3 regions of the Sporosarcina sp. FSL W7-1283 genome follow, and region 1 is predicted to be linked to each of the others. Evidence: a T-box and tRNA genes for the amino acid it is inferred to sense, from the RefSeq annotation. Region 1 holds a T-box; the other regions hold tRNA genes.

Region 1 (4,585 bases):
CTGTGACGACAGCCGACATCGTTTTGCCTGGTGCATTTACTTCCACACCGATCGTCAAGGTTTCCGGATTACAGAAGCGCTCGATATACGCACGATTGTCTTCCAACACTGCGACCGTCGCTTCGTCTTTTGCAGAAATATACAAATCGACTTTACGGCTCATCGGTGTATTTACTTCCGCGCGGATATTGCGCACTGCATGGATGATGTCCATCAATAATTTCATATGTGTTGCACGAGATACATCAGTCAATGCCGAATTCACTTCCGGCCATTTTGCTACCGTGATCGACTCCCCTTCATGCGGAAGGTTTTGCCAGATTTCCTCTGTGATAAATGGCATCAATGGGTGCAATAACCGCATTGTATTATCGAGTACATATGCGAGAACCGAACGCGTTGTTTTCTTCGCTGCTTCGTCTTCACCATACAATGGAAGCTTCGCCATTTCGATATACCAGTCACAGAAATCATCCCAAATGAAGTTGTACAACGCACGGCCCATCTCACCGAACTCATAACGATCTGCAAGGCCTGTCACTTGTTCGATCGTTTCATTCAGACGAGTTAAGATCCACGCATCTGCGACAGATTTTTCCCCTGTCAGGTCGATTTCTTCGTATTTCATTCCATCCATATTCATCAATGCGAATCGAGATGCGTTCCAAATCTTATTGGCAAAATTCCAGATTGCTTCGACTTTTTCAGTGGAGTAACGTAAATCCTGTCCTGGTGAAGAACCCGTCGCCAAGAAATAGCGCAATGCATCTGCACCGTATTGATCGATAACGTCCATTGGATCGACGCCGTTACCAAGGGATTTAGACATTTTCCGTCCATCTTCCGCACGTACGAGTCCATGGATCAAAACATCCTTGAATGGACGTTCTCCCGTGAATTCTAGAGCTTGGAAAATCATGCGAGACACCCAAAAGAAGATAATATCATATCCTGTAACAAGGGCAGCGTTCGGGTAATATTTCTTGAACTCTTCGCTGTCGACGTCCGGCCACCCCATTGTCGAGAACGGCCATAGAGCGGAGGAGAACCAAGTATCGAGCACATCGTTGTCCTGTGTCCAATTGTCCGCATCAGCCGGCGCTTCCTGACCAACGTATACTTCACCTGTCGTCTTATGATACCAAGCCGGAATTCGATGTCCCCACCAAAGCTGACGTGAAATACACCAGTCGTGGATGTTTTCCATCCAGTTCAAATAGGTCTTTTCAAAACGTTCCGGAACAAATTGAACTTTTTCTTCTTCATTTTTCTGTAATTTGACCGCTTCTTCTGCTAGCGGCTGCATCTTGACGAACCATTGTGTCGATAAATACGGCTCTACGACCGCTCCACTTCGCTCAGAATGTCCAACCGAATGCATATGATCTTCTATTTTGAATAAAACTTCCATCTCCTGCAAATCCTTGACGATTTGCTTGCGGCACTCAAAGCGATCCATGCCTTCATACTTGCCCGCCAGTTTATTCATCGTACCGTCTTCGTTCATCACAAGCACTCTTGGCAAGTTATGACGATTCCCCACTTCGAAGTCGTTCGGATCATGGGCCGGTGTAATTTTCACCGCACCGCTTCCAAAGTCCATTTCGACATAGTCGTCCGCTACGATCGGAATTTCACGGTCAACAATTGGCAACTTGACCATTTTCCCGATCAAATGCTGATAACGCTCATCATCTGGATGGACCGCAACCGCCGTATCTCCAAGCATCGTTTCAGGACGCGTTGTTGCGATTTCGATATGTCCTGTGCCATCCGTCAATGGGTAACGCATATGATAGAATGCGCCCTGAACGTCTTTATGGATAACTTCAATATCAGATAACGCAGTTTTAGTGGCAGGATCCCAGTTGATAATATACTCCCCGCGATAAATCAATCCTTTTTTATACAGCTTGACGAACACTTCACGAACAGCTTTAGAAAGCCCTTCATCTAATGTGAATCGCTCACGTGAATAATCCAGTGCCAGTCCAAGCTTTGCCCATTGTGCACGGATGTGGTCGGCGTATTCTTCCTTCCACTTCCATGTTTCCTGTACGAACTTTTCACGCCCTAGATCATAGCGCGATACACCTTCTGAACGAAGCTTTTCTTCCACTTTCGCTTGCGTCGCGATGCCTGCGTGGTCCATTCCAGGCAACCATAACGCATCATAGCCTTGCATACGCTTCATCCGGATGAGCATATCCTGTAACGTCGTATCCCAAGCGTGACCCAAATGAAGTCTGCCTGTTACATTCGGCGGCGGTATGACAATCGTGTACGGTTCTTTCTTGCTTGTCACATCGGCTTCAAAGTAGTTTCCTTTCAGCCACCAGTCGTAGCGTCCGTCTTCCACTGCTTGTGGATCGTATTTTGTCGGCATCGTTAGTTCATCTGTCATTTCAGTTCCTCCTTAAGGTAAAAAAAGGGATACAAAAAGCCCCGTCCATCCCGGTTAAAGGACGAAGGAGCTCGTGGTACCACCTTTATTTATGAACGCTAAAAAGCATGCATCTTAATGAATCAGTAACGGCTTTCACCGGTTCCTGCTACTCGTTTTTCACAGAAACTGCTCATAGGGGACTTTCCATCTGTAGTTTACAGGTACGTTCCACCTATCGTACCCTCTCTAGAGAAAACTTTGCACATGTACTTTCCTATTCTTCGCATCTTTATCCTTATCACCCATTATTATATGGGAAGGATGCCATAACCGTCAAGTTTTACTTTAGACAAACAAGAAAGGAGGGTGTGCATTGCGAAAAGGATATAATCCATATTTGCTGCCACCTTGGCTTCGGAAGACAAGGTTTTATTGCAAAGGATTCATATTTCCGCTCACTGTGTTTCAATTGATCCGTTTGCTGATCGTGCCAACGACCGGAGATTTTTTACTATTCTGTCTCCTCGCTGGCCTGTCGTTCTGCTTCTACAAAAATATTATTTGAATGGAAGATCTTTCTCGTCACATCGTCATCCAACTCGGCGATGTATAAGAGAAAGTCTTCCATTTCTTTTTCGACGTTTTCAACTGCTTTGTCCGCGTTGGCTAAAAACTCTAAATGGGAAGTTGATTCAATTGCTGTTTGTACAGGCTTCTTCGATTCAACCGCTACCTCTTCTACAATCTCCTCTGGTGCCTCAGCTATTTCCTGTAAATTTACAGACCATTCCAAACGCAGACCTCCGTCTTCAAGCTGCGCAGCCCGCACTCCTTCCACATTCAATTCAAGAGGGCCCGCAATATCGCCGGGTAAGTCCACATTTAACGGCACTGCATATTCAAAGTAACCTGCACCGTTCTCCACTTCTACATCATCAATTACCAATCGATCCTCAGCAGACAATTCCACAAGCTTGTCTTGGTCAAATGTAACATTCGCTGCAATATGATAGATCCCTTGCAATCGGATCGCTTCCTCCGTACGGTCTTCCGTATAGCCAGGTGTTACCTTCACTTCAACTGCTTCCGAAAAAGCACCATATTCAGTAGGAAAATAAAACGTTTCATTCAACGTCCATTGATGATTAGTCAATCCGCTTCACTCCTTTTCTTAACTCAGGCTACTATATGAAGCAAACGAAAAGAATAGAAGTACTACCAACGAAAAAAGTAGTATAAATCATTGAGAACGCACCAAACATAGTGAGAACCGAACCAATTCACCACCGTATAGCACCAAAGCCGCAGACAACTGAACCAAAGCCCAATCAATCCGAGCGAAAATCCTAACACACTTCACCAATCCCACTTCGCCTCACAGAAAAAACGCTGAGCGGATGATCTATGCTAAAACAGATCATCTCTCAGCGCTATCTTTTATCGTTTCAACTTAGCAAACACGGTGTGGAATGCCTCCACTGTCTTCGCAATATGCTCTTCTGTATGAGCAGCAGATAAGAACATTCCTTCAAACTGGGACGGCGGCAAGAAAATGCCTTCTTCTGCCATCAGTCGATAATATTCAGCAAACAACTGCAAATCAGAAGTTTTAGCCTGATCATAATTATAGACACGTTCATTAGTAAAGAAGAATCCGATCATCGAACCCGCACGATTCACCGTATGCGGTATTCCATTTTCCGACGCAGCTTTACGGAAACCTTCTTCCAATTGATCCCCTAACTGAATAAAACGGTCATAAGATTGAGGTGTCAATTTCTTTAATGTTTCTGAACCCGCTGTCATCGCAAGTGGATTTCCAGACAATGTACCAGCCTGATAAACCGTTCCTGCCGGCGCAATATGTTCCATGATTTCACGTTTACCACCGTATGCTCCGACCGGTAACCCACCGCCGATTACTTTGCCCAGGCAAGTCAGATCAGGAGTAATACCGAAATAACCTTGCGCACAATTATAACCGACACGGAAACCTGTCATAACTTCATCAAAAATTAACAATGTGCCATTGGCATCCGTCAACTCACGTAATCCTTCAAGGAAACCAGGCTCAGGTGGGACAACTCCCATATTCCCCGCAACCGGCTCTACGATGACTCCTGCCAAATCATCGCCATATTGTTCGAAAGCCGCTTTAACACTTTCCAAGTCATTGTAAGCAACTGTAATCGTATTTTT
Region 2 (4,585 bases), 960 kb from region 1:
TAATCCTCGCCCCAAGAAGCCCTGCAAAACATCCCCCGTCGCTCGCCTTTCTTACCACGAGGACTGTCAGCCATTTTCGAAGGATAGGCGACAGCTATCGAGATAATACTCTCCGCACCCTCCAGCAATAAAAGCGGCTTCGTACGTTTCTCCACATCCGGCTCTTCAAAGCCCGACTGATAGTTTAGCTCTTGTTGCTGTTTCAGACGATCTTTTAATTTCACAAACGGGGCAGCTGTCGTAAAACCTATTTTGTCTATTCCAATGGACGCCGCAAACTCACGTATCTCTTGCTGCAACTGAGCGACATTCACCATTCCCCGCCTCCCTTATGATAAGATGGAGTAAAATTACATGTGGGTGATTCTGATGCAACTTACTATCCATCCTTCTATATTCACTAAAATTCCTGATTTTAAATTAGGCATAATTCATTATACCAAAACAATTGTCTCCGCATCACCTCAGATGCTAAAAGGTCGTTTGCAATTATTTCAAGAACAACTCTATTTTGAACTGCTCGATAAAGAGTTAATCGAATTTCCGGGCTTGGCAGAATGGCAATCTATTTGGAGAACACTTGGTTCTGATCCATTGACCAATCCTTCGGCAATGGAAGTGCTTATGAGAAAAATTAGGGCAAGAAAATATACTCCCTCATTTCATAGCGCGGAAGATTTGAATACATTCTTTTCATTGCAATATGAAATACCTACTGTCATTTACGACTCAGACAAGATAGCTGGAAACATTCAGTTGGCACTTGGAACTCCCGAGGATGGCTATGAAGGCTTGAACAACCATTTCAACACCTTTGACAAACTTCTTCTTTTAACCGACGACTACAGCCCTTTTGGCAGCCCTCACGTCGATTCTATTCGCACTGCCGTCACAGAAGAAACGATAAATATACTGCAGCTGCTTTTTATTCGTCCTTCATTAGATAGCACAGAAGCTATACAACTGACTGAAGCATGCGCAAAAATGTTTACCAGTATAAATGGAGGGAATCACTTTAGTACAGTGTTAAATGCGCAGAATTCCTCCTGCGACATAGATAACGGGGTGAAATAATGAGCATCACATTAGCAGAAGGTATAAAACTAAAGAGCATTCTATCCAAACAACTGCGTGAACTGGAAACAGAAGCGCGCCGGGTAGCTTTTATTACTGTGGAAAAAGGCACTACGCCACCACCTGTTCCTAGAACCTTAAATGACGTTGAAAACGAAATGGAGCAAGTAAGAAAAGATCAGCGTACGCTCGACTTCCTCATCTACAAGGCAAACAGTACACATTCCGTAGACTTCGAAGGACAGCAGATCACTTTGGTAGAAGCGATTGAATTAGCAATCCAACTACGAGCAAAAGCAACCTTTTATAAAGAATTATCATTGGCAAATAAAGAGGAGCTCCAATACGGGTATGCAGAAACTACTACCGTCTATCGTGTAGCTTTATTTGACCCAGAAATTTATCGGCAAAAAGCACAGCTGGCAGAAAAGACAGCACACCAGCTCTCTAACCGAATCAACACAAAAAATTATACGATCAACCTAGAATTTGATGGTTCTAATTATTTCTGATCTTCGGAAAGGTGAGACTCCTTTCCGGAGCATGGAGCGAGAAACAGAAACACAACTTTACTAGTCTAAACCGATGACCCATTTCCTTTCACACTTTGACCTATAACCCATAACCATCCATGGCAACGGCAATGAACCCTTACAAATGCATCTAAACAAATTCATGTTTCTCCTCTATGGAGGCTGTCTGAGAAGTCATTTTCATTTGACTTTTTGGGCGCCTCTTTTTCGTACGGAAAATTCCTATGTTTATTCTGGCCAGTCAAGTTGCTGTCTATGGCTGTATTGGTGCGTTCTAGAACGGAATTGTTTGTTGTTTATGTTTGATTCGGTTTGAAAACACTTTGATGCATCCCTTTGCTTGTCTTACATCTTTTAGTTAATTTTAATTTTTAAAAACAAAAAAAGAACACAGCAAAGGCTGTGTTCTTTTGGTGATACCCGAGGCCGGACTTGAACCGGCACGCCTCGCGGCATCGCATTTTGAGTGCGACGTGTCTGCCATTCCACCACTCGGGCATGATAAGTAATAATTTATAAAATTTGGAGGCGGCAACCGGAATCGAACCGGTGGTAAGGGTGTTGCAGACCCGTGCCTTACCGCTTGGCTATGCCGCCAACATAGTGGAGCGGAAGACGGGATTCGAACCCGCGACCCCGACCTTGGCAAGGTCGTATTCTACCACTGAACTACTTCCGCGAAACCAACTGGGGTAGCTGGATTCGAACCAACGAATGACGGAGTCAAAGTCCGTTGCCTTACCGCTTGGCTATACCCCACTAATGGGGCGGACGAGGGGAATCGAACCCCCGAATGTCGGAACCACAATCCGATGCGTTAACCACTTCGCCACGACCGCCATGATAGTATTTATTATAGTACAACAATGATGGAATTATGCATGGGGCGGACGAGGGGAATCGAACCCCCGAGTGTCGGAACCACAATCCGATGCGTTAACCACTTCGCCACGACCGCCATAAAATAATTTCAAAAATACAGGGGCAGTAGGAATCGAACCCACACCAAAGGTTTTGGAGACCTCTATTCTACCGTTGAACTATGCCCCTAAATGGTGGTGGGGGACGGATTCGAACCGCCGAACCCGGAGGGAGCGGATTTACAGTCCGCCGCGTTTAGCCACTTCGCTACCCCACCAGTAAGGATGCCGGCGAAAGGACTTGAACCCTCAACCTACTGATTACAAGTCAGTTGCTCTACCAATTGAGCTACACCGGCATATTAATAATAAATGGTGGCTCAGGACGGAATCGAACCGCCGACACAAGGATTTTCAGTCCTTTGCTCTACCGACTGAGCTACTGAGCCACATTTGCTATGTTTAAGATCACAACTTAAGACAAAGCTATGTAAAAGATAATGGCGGTCCCGACGGGAATCGAACCCGCGATCTCCTGCGTGACAGGCAGGCATGTTAACCGCTACACCACGGGACCTTGGTTGCGGGGGCAGGATTTGAACCTGCGACCTTTGGGTTATGAGCCCAACGAGCTACCACTGCTCCACCCCGCGATAATACTATAAATTAAATGGTGGAGGATGACGGGCTCGAACCGCCGACCCCCTGCTTGTAAGGCAGGTGCTCTCCCAGCTGAGCTAATCCTCCTGGGTAAATCAGTCACGTACTATTGTACGCTCCTTCTTTCTCTCAATTGCTTCCTTGTTCTGCTCGCTTCTCCCAATTTCATCGGAGATACAATGTTTGAAATGGTGACCCCTACGGGATTCGAACCCGTGTTACCGCCGTGAAAGGGCGGTGTCTTAACCGCTTGACCAAGGGGCCATATAAAGTATAAGTATGAAAACTGGCGGAGAGCAAGGGATTTGAACCCTTGAGGCAGCGCAAACCGCCTACACGATTTCCAATCGTGCTCCTTCGGCCACTCGGACAGCTCTCCAATTTTGGCTCCGCAGGTAAGATTCGAACTTACGACCGATCGGTTAACAGCCGATTGCTCTACCACTGAGCTACTGCGGAATAATTATAATTGGTATGTGGCACAAGGTTTACAGCATTTTTCACAGACCAGCGACGTCTTACTCTCACAGGGGGAAGCCCCCTACTACCATCAGCGCTGAAGAGCTTAACTTCCGTGTTCGGTATGGGAACGGGTGTGACCTCTTCGCCATCGTCACTGAACTGTTTTCAAAGCCATGATTATTATACCAAACTGAGCGGATTTGTCAAACGTTTTTTGAAAAACTTTTGAATTGTTCACTCAAAACTGAATAAAAGACATTGTGTACATCAAGTAGTGCTTCTTAAAATAGGTTAAGTCCTCGATCGATTAGTATCTGTCAGCTGCACACGTCGCCGTGCTTCCACCCCAGACCTATCCACCTCATCATCTTTGAGGGATCTTACTTACTTGCGTAATGGGAAATCTCATCTTGAAGGGGGCTTCATGCTTAGATGCTTTCAGCATTTATCCCGTCCATACATAGCTACCCAGCGATGCCTTTGGCAAGACAACTGGTACACCAGCGGTATGTCCATCCCGGTCCTCTCGTACTAAGGACAGCTCTTCTCAAATTTCCTGCGCCCGCGACGGATAGGGACCGAACTGTCTCACGACGTTCTGAACCCAGCTCGCGTGCCGCTTTAATGGGCGAACAGCCCAACCCTTGGGACCGACTACAGCCCCAGGATGCGACGAGCCGACATCGAGGTGCCAAACCTCCCCGTCGATGTGGACTCTTGGGGGAGATAAGCCTGTTATCCCCGGGGTAGCTTTTATCCGTTGAGCGATGGCCCTTCCATGCGGAACCACCGGATCACTAAGCCCGTCTTTCGACCCTGCTCGACTTGTAGGTCTCGCAGTCAAGCTCCCTTATGCCTTTGCACTCTACGAATGATGTCCAACCATTCTGAGGGAACCTTTGGGCGCCTCCGTTACTCTTTAGGAGGCGACCGCCCCAGTCAAACTGCCCACCTGACACTGTCTCCTGCCCGGATCACGGGCATGGGTTAGAAGTC
Region 3 (4,585 bases), 660 kb from region 1:
GACGCCTGCCCGGTGCTGGAAGGTTAAGAGGAGGGGTTAGCGCAAGCGAAGCTCTGAATTGAAGCCCCAGTAAACGGCGGCCGTAACTATAACGGTCCTAAGGTAGCGAAATTCCTTGTCGGGTAAGTTCCGACCCGCACGAAAGGCGTAACGATCTGGGCACTGTCTCAACGAGAGACTCGGTGAAATTATAATATGCGTGAAGATGCGCATTACCCGCGACAGGACGGAAAGACCCCGTGGAGCTTTACTGTAGCCTGATATTGAATTCCGGTGCAGCCTGTACAGGATAGGTAGGAGCCTTGGATTCCGGAGCGCCAGCTTCGGAGGAGGCGTTGGTGGGATACTACCCTGGCTGTATTGGACTTCTAACCCATGCCCGTGATCCGGGCAGGAGACAGTGTCAGGTGGGCAGTTTGACTGGGGCGGTCGCCTCCTAAAGAGTAACGGAGGCGCCCAAAGGTTCCCTCAGAATGGTTGGACATCATTCGTAGAGTGCAAAGGCATAAGGGAGCTTGACTGCGAGACCTACAAGTCGAGCAGGGTCGAAAGACGGGCTTAGTGATCCGGTGGTTCCGCATGGAAGGGCCATCGCTCAACGGATAAAAGCTACCCCGGGGATAACAGGCTTATCTCCCCCAAGAGTCCACATCGACGGGGAGGTTTGGCACCTCGATGTCGGCTCGTCGCATCCTGGGGCTGTAGTCGGTCCCAAGGGTTGGGCTGTTCGCCCATTAAAGCGGCACGCGAGCTGGGTTCAGAACGTCGTGAGACAGTTCGGTCCCTATCCGTCGCGGGCGCAGGAAATTTGAGAAGAGCTGTCCTTAGTACGAGAGGACCGGGATGGACATACCGCTGGTGTACCAGTTGTCTTGCCAAAGGCATCGCTGGGTAGCTATGTATGGACGGGATAAATGCTGAAAGCATCTAAGCATGAAGCCCCCTTCAAGATGAGATTTCCCATTACGCAAGTAAGTAAGATCCCTCAAAGATGATGAGGTGGATAGGTCTGGGGTGGAAGCACGGCGACGTGTGCAGCTGACAGATACTAATCGATCGAGGACTTAACCTATTTTAAGAAGTACTACTTGAGGTACACAATGTCTTTTATTCAGTTTTGAGTGAACAAAAATTCACTAAAAAACTAAAATAACACTTGCTTTATTTGAAATAAGTGTTATAATAGTAAATGTCCGACGAAAGGACAAGTCTGGTGACGATAGCGAAGAGGTCACACCCGTTCCCATACCGAACACGGAAGTTAAGCTCTTCAGCGCTGATGGTAGTAGGGGGCTTCCCCCTGTGAGAGTAAGACGTCGCCAGGCAATCACTTTCTTTTGATTTGCAATCTACAATTTAGTATTTCATACATAATAAAGTGGTCATAGAAAATGAAGGAATTTAGCAGACATAGCAATGCGAAGATTATCGCAATTTTACCCAGGAGGATTAGCTCAGCTGGGAGAGCACCTGCCTTACAAGCAGGGGGTCGGCGGTTCGAGCCCGTCATCCTCCACCATATTTTCTACACTTTTGCCGGTGTAGCTCAACTGGTAGAGCAACTGACTTGTAATCAGTAGGTTGAGGGTTCAAGTCCTTTCGCCGGCACCACTTCATGTACGAGCCATTAGCTCAGTTGGTAGAGCATCTGACTTTTAATCAGAGGGTCACAGGTTCGAATCCTGTATGGCTCACCACTTTATTGGCAAATGCCAACATACTGCGGGTGTGGTGGAACTGGCAGACACGCTAGACTTAGGATCTAGTGCCTTCGGGCGTGGGGGTTCGACTCCCTTCACCCGCACTTTTTTTGCGGAAGTAGTTCAGTGGTAGAATACGACCTTGCCAAGGTCGGGGTCGCGGGTTCGAATCCCGTCTTCCGCTTATCCACTCTTGCCGGGGTGGCGGAACTGGCAGACGCACAGGACTTAAAATCCTGCGGTAGGTGACTACCGTACCGGTTCGATTCCGGTTCTCGGCACCATTTATAAATATGCGCCCGTAGCTCAATTGGATAGAGCGTCTGACTACGGATCAGAAGGTTGTGGGTTCGACTCCTGCCGGGCGCGCCATATTTAATCAAAAATTATACATAACATAGTCGGGAAGTAGCTCAGCTTGGTAGAGCACTTGGTTTGGGACCAAGGGGTCGCAGGTTCGAATCCTGTCTTCCCGACCACTTATTGGGGCCTTAGCTCAGCTGGGAGAGCGCCTGCCTTGCACGCAGGAGGTCAGCGGTTCGATCCCGCTAGGCTCCACCAATAATATAAGTTTATAACTGACTAATTGTGGCGGCGTAGCTCAGCTGGCTAGAGCGTACGGTTCATACCCGTAAGGTCGTGGGTTCGATCCCCTCCGCCGCTATCTAAGGACCTTTAGCTCAGTTGGTTAGAGCAGACGGCTCATAACCGTCCGGTCGCAGGTTCGAGTCCTGCAAGGTCCACCAGTTTAATTAATGTACGGAGGAATACCCAAGCCCGGCTGAAGGGATCGGTCTTGAAAACCGACAGGGGTGTTAAAGCCCGCGGGGGTTCGAATCCCTCTTCCTCCGCCATATTTATTAAAACAAACCCTTTACTTTGCTAACTTGTTATGTTACAATAATGTAGTCGGGTTGAAAAAGAAGTTTGAAAGTATTTTATTGTCGCGGGGTGGAGCAGTGGTAGCTCGTTGGGCTCATAACCCAAAGGTCGCAGGTTCAAATCCTGCCCCCGCAACCAAGGTCCCGTGGTGTAGCGGTTAACATGCCTGCCTGTCACGCAGGAGATCGCGGGTTCGATTCCCGTCGGGACCGCCATTTTTATTTTAAAGAATTACAATGTGGCTCAGTAGCTCAGTCGGTAGAGCAAAGGACTGAAAATCCTTGTGTCGGCGGTTCGATTCCGTCCTGAGCCACCATTAATGCGGGTGTAGTTTAGTGGTAAAACCTCAGCCTTCCAAGCTGATGATGAGGGTTCGATTCCCTTCACCCGCTCCATTAGGGGCCTATAGCTCAGCTGGTTAGAGCGCACGCCTGATAAGCGTGAGGTCGGTGGTTCGAGTCCACTTAGGCCCACCATTCCGCAGTAGCTCAGTGGTAGAGCAATCGGCTGTTAACCGATCGGTCGTAGGTTCGAATCCTACCTGCGGAGCCAATATGGGGAAGTACTCAAGTGGCTCAAGAGGCGCCCCTGCTAAGGGTGTAGGTCGCGAAAGCGGCGCGAGGGTTCGAATCCCTCCTTCTCCGCCATACGTTTTGGCCCCTTGGTCAAGCGGTTAAGACACCGCCCTTTCACGGCGGTAACACGGGTTCGAATCCCGTAGGGGTCATACCAAAAAGAGACAATGCACATATAATTGTGCATTGTCTCTTTTTATTTAGTAGATTGCTAAATATAAAATTAGCAGCAGCGTGTGGTCTGAAAGCTTTAAGGTTCATTCCGACGATACTCGCGGTTCTCCGAGTCTCTTGCCCGGTTATATTATTACATATGGAAAGGCTGGTGCTGAAAGTTACAATAACTTTCAGTACCAGCCTTTTTTCTTTATTTTTTATCATCTACATAACTGTCGCCTTTATGATAAGGTATATCGCCAAGAGGTGATTCTAACCCTTCTGCATCGAGCTCTTCTTTGTATTCTTCTGATTCCTCACTGTGCACGACGCCAGCAGGTTCACCTGTGATATCTGATACAGCAAAATCTTCATATTCCTCTGTAGCTTCGTCACTATCATCATCATAAAGATCATCATAATCACGATTTTCATTACCGCTAAAATCGGAAGGAGTTTCGGAAGTGCCGGACCTTGCGATTTCTTGAAAACTGTCTTCGTAATCTCTTCTGTCACCGGATCTACGTTCGGCAAATGAATTCGGTTCTGCCATAATTAAAATATCTTCCTCTACTGGACGATCCTCGGGAACGGATTGTTCTGCATCTTCAATACATACAGTTGTAAACGGAATGGCTTCTAAACGTTCGTATTGAATGTTCTTTCCGCATACTTCACACGTCCCGTACGTTCCGTCTTTGATAGCCTGGAGTGCATGCTGGACTTTTCCTAGCTCGTCTTCCGCATGTGTGTTCAAGGCTATATCTTTTTCACGTTCATACAATTCAGTTCCCATATCAGCTGGATGGTTATCGTACATCGATAGCTCCCCAACCGAATCTTGGGCTGACTGCACCATCTCCGTTTCCTTTTCGGTCTGGGTTAAACTTTCTTCCATAGCATGTAGTTCTTTTTCTAAGGTTTGTATTTGTTGTGTAGTTAGCAATTCATTCACGACCCTTTCTGTATGGCTTTCCTAAATAGGAATGGAGTTTGGGAAAGCTTTATTACTTCAGTCATTCCCTGTTTCTTAGGAAGCGTAAACCTTTCCAACAAAAAAACGCCTACCTTTTGCAGTGTAGACGTTTGAGATGTGGTTTATTCAGATGAAATGAGCGATAAGTATTCCAATACCCAGAAGAAATCCAAACAATGTATTGGTCACTCCTGTGTCTTTCATAGCCGGCATCACGTGAATCGGTTGCTCGTATTGCCTGAACGTTTTAATTGCATAAAGCGGTTTAGGTATACTTAGAAGAACAAGTAAAGCCC

What was found. The T-box of region 1 lies ahead of MKY93_RS09955 (valine--tRNA ligase). A T-box ahead of a tRNA ligase gene usually reads a tRNA of that ligase, here a tRNA-Val.
Region 2: it encodes a tRNA-Val, which carries the amino acid that the T-box ahead of MKY93_RS09955 (valine--tRNA ligase) is inferred to sense. The anticodon was not compared.
Region 3: it encodes a tRNA-Val, which carries the amino acid that the T-box ahead of MKY93_RS09955 (valine--tRNA ligase) is inferred to sense. The anticodon was not compared.

Annotation. Positions count from the first base shown of each region.
Region 1 covers NZ_JBBOOL010000001.1:2,008,554-2,013,138, forward strand. Annotated here, with positions in the region: gene MKY93_RS09955 (valine--tRNA ligase) at 1-2,404, opposite strand, end outside; T-box leader at 2,459-2,677, opposite strand; gene MKY93_RS09960 (hypothetical protein) at 2,898-3,539, opposite strand; gene hemL (glutamate-1-semialdehyde 2,1-aminomutase) at 3,824-4,585, opposite strand, start outside.
Region 2 covers NZ_JBBOOL010000001.1:2,970,040-2,974,624, forward strand. Annotated here, with positions in the region: gene queG (tRNA epoxyqueuosine(34) reductase QueG) at 1-317, opposite strand, end outside; gene MKY93_RS15565 (B3/B4 domain-containing protein) at 355-1,074, shown strand; gene MKY93_RS15570 (DIP1984 family protein) at 1,074-1,586, shown strand; tRNA gene MKY93_RS15575 (tRNA-Leu) at 2,025-2,105, opposite strand; tRNA gene MKY93_RS15580 (tRNA-Cys) at 2,131-2,204, opposite strand; tRNA gene MKY93_RS15585 (tRNA-Gly) at 2,212-2,286, opposite strand; tRNA gene MKY93_RS15590 (tRNA-Gln) at 2,295-2,366, opposite strand; tRNA gene MKY93_RS15595 (tRNA-His) at 2,371-2,446, opposite strand; tRNA gene MKY93_RS15600 (tRNA-His) at 2,490-2,565, opposite strand; tRNA gene MKY93_RS15605 (tRNA-Trp) at 2,587-2,657, opposite strand; tRNA gene MKY93_RS15610 (tRNA-Tyr) at 2,661-2,745, opposite strand; tRNA gene MKY93_RS15615 (tRNA-Thr) at 2,754-2,826, opposite strand; tRNA gene MKY93_RS15620 (tRNA-Phe) at 2,841-2,916, opposite strand; tRNA gene MKY93_RS15625 (tRNA-Asp) at 2,969-3,044, opposite strand; tRNA gene MKY93_RS15630 (tRNA-Met) at 3,046-3,120, opposite strand; tRNA gene MKY93_RS15635 (tRNA-Val) at 3,139-3,214, opposite strand; tRNA gene MKY93_RS15640 (tRNA-Glu) at 3,317-3,391, opposite strand; tRNA gene MKY93_RS15645 (tRNA-Ser) at 3,415-3,506, opposite strand; tRNA gene MKY93_RS15650 (tRNA-Asn) at 3,512-3,586, opposite strand; rRNA gene rrf (5S ribosomal RNA) at 3,633-3,748, opposite strand; rRNA gene MKY93_RS15660 (23S ribosomal RNA) at 3,877-4,585, opposite strand, start outside.
Region 3 covers NZ_JBBOOL010000001.1:2,667,835-2,672,419, reverse strand. Annotated here, with positions in the region: rRNA gene MKY93_RS13895 (23S ribosomal RNA) at 1-1,072, shown strand, start outside; rRNA gene rrf (5S ribosomal RNA) at 1,210-1,325, shown strand; tRNA gene MKY93_RS13885 (tRNA-Val) at 1,444-1,519, shown strand; tRNA gene MKY93_RS13880 (tRNA-Thr) at 1,536-1,611, shown strand; tRNA gene MKY93_RS13875 (tRNA-Lys) at 1,622-1,697, shown strand; tRNA gene MKY93_RS13870 (tRNA-Leu) at 1,723-1,804, shown strand; tRNA gene MKY93_RS13865 (tRNA-Gly) at 1,813-1,884, shown strand; tRNA gene MKY93_RS13860 (tRNA-Leu) at 1,896-1,984, shown strand; tRNA gene MKY93_RS13855 (tRNA-Arg) at 1,996-2,072, shown strand; tRNA gene MKY93_RS13850 (tRNA-Pro) at 2,103-2,179, shown strand; tRNA gene MKY93_RS13845 (tRNA-Ala) at 2,186-2,261, shown strand; tRNA gene MKY93_RS13840 (tRNA-Met) at 2,291-2,364, shown strand; tRNA gene MKY93_RS13835 (tRNA-Ile) at 2,370-2,446, shown strand; tRNA gene MKY93_RS13830 (tRNA-Ser) at 2,462-2,554, shown strand; tRNA gene MKY93_RS13825 (tRNA-Met) at 2,646-2,720, shown strand; tRNA gene MKY93_RS13820 (tRNA-Asp) at 2,722-2,797, shown strand; tRNA gene MKY93_RS13815 (tRNA-Phe) at 2,823-2,898, shown strand; tRNA gene MKY93_RS13810 (tRNA-Gly) at 2,904-2,977, shown strand; tRNA gene MKY93_RS13805 (tRNA-Ile) at 2,982-3,058, shown strand; tRNA gene MKY93_RS13800 (tRNA-Asn) at 3,060-3,134, shown strand; tRNA gene MKY93_RS13795 (tRNA-Ser) at 3,139-3,229, shown strand; tRNA gene MKY93_RS13790 (tRNA-Glu) at 3,238-3,309, shown strand; gene MKY93_RS13785 (TraR/DksA C4-type zinc finger protein) at 3,525-4,211, opposite strand; gene MKY93_RS13780 (1,4-dihydroxy-2-naphthoate polyprenyltransferase) at 4,416-4,585, opposite strand, start outside.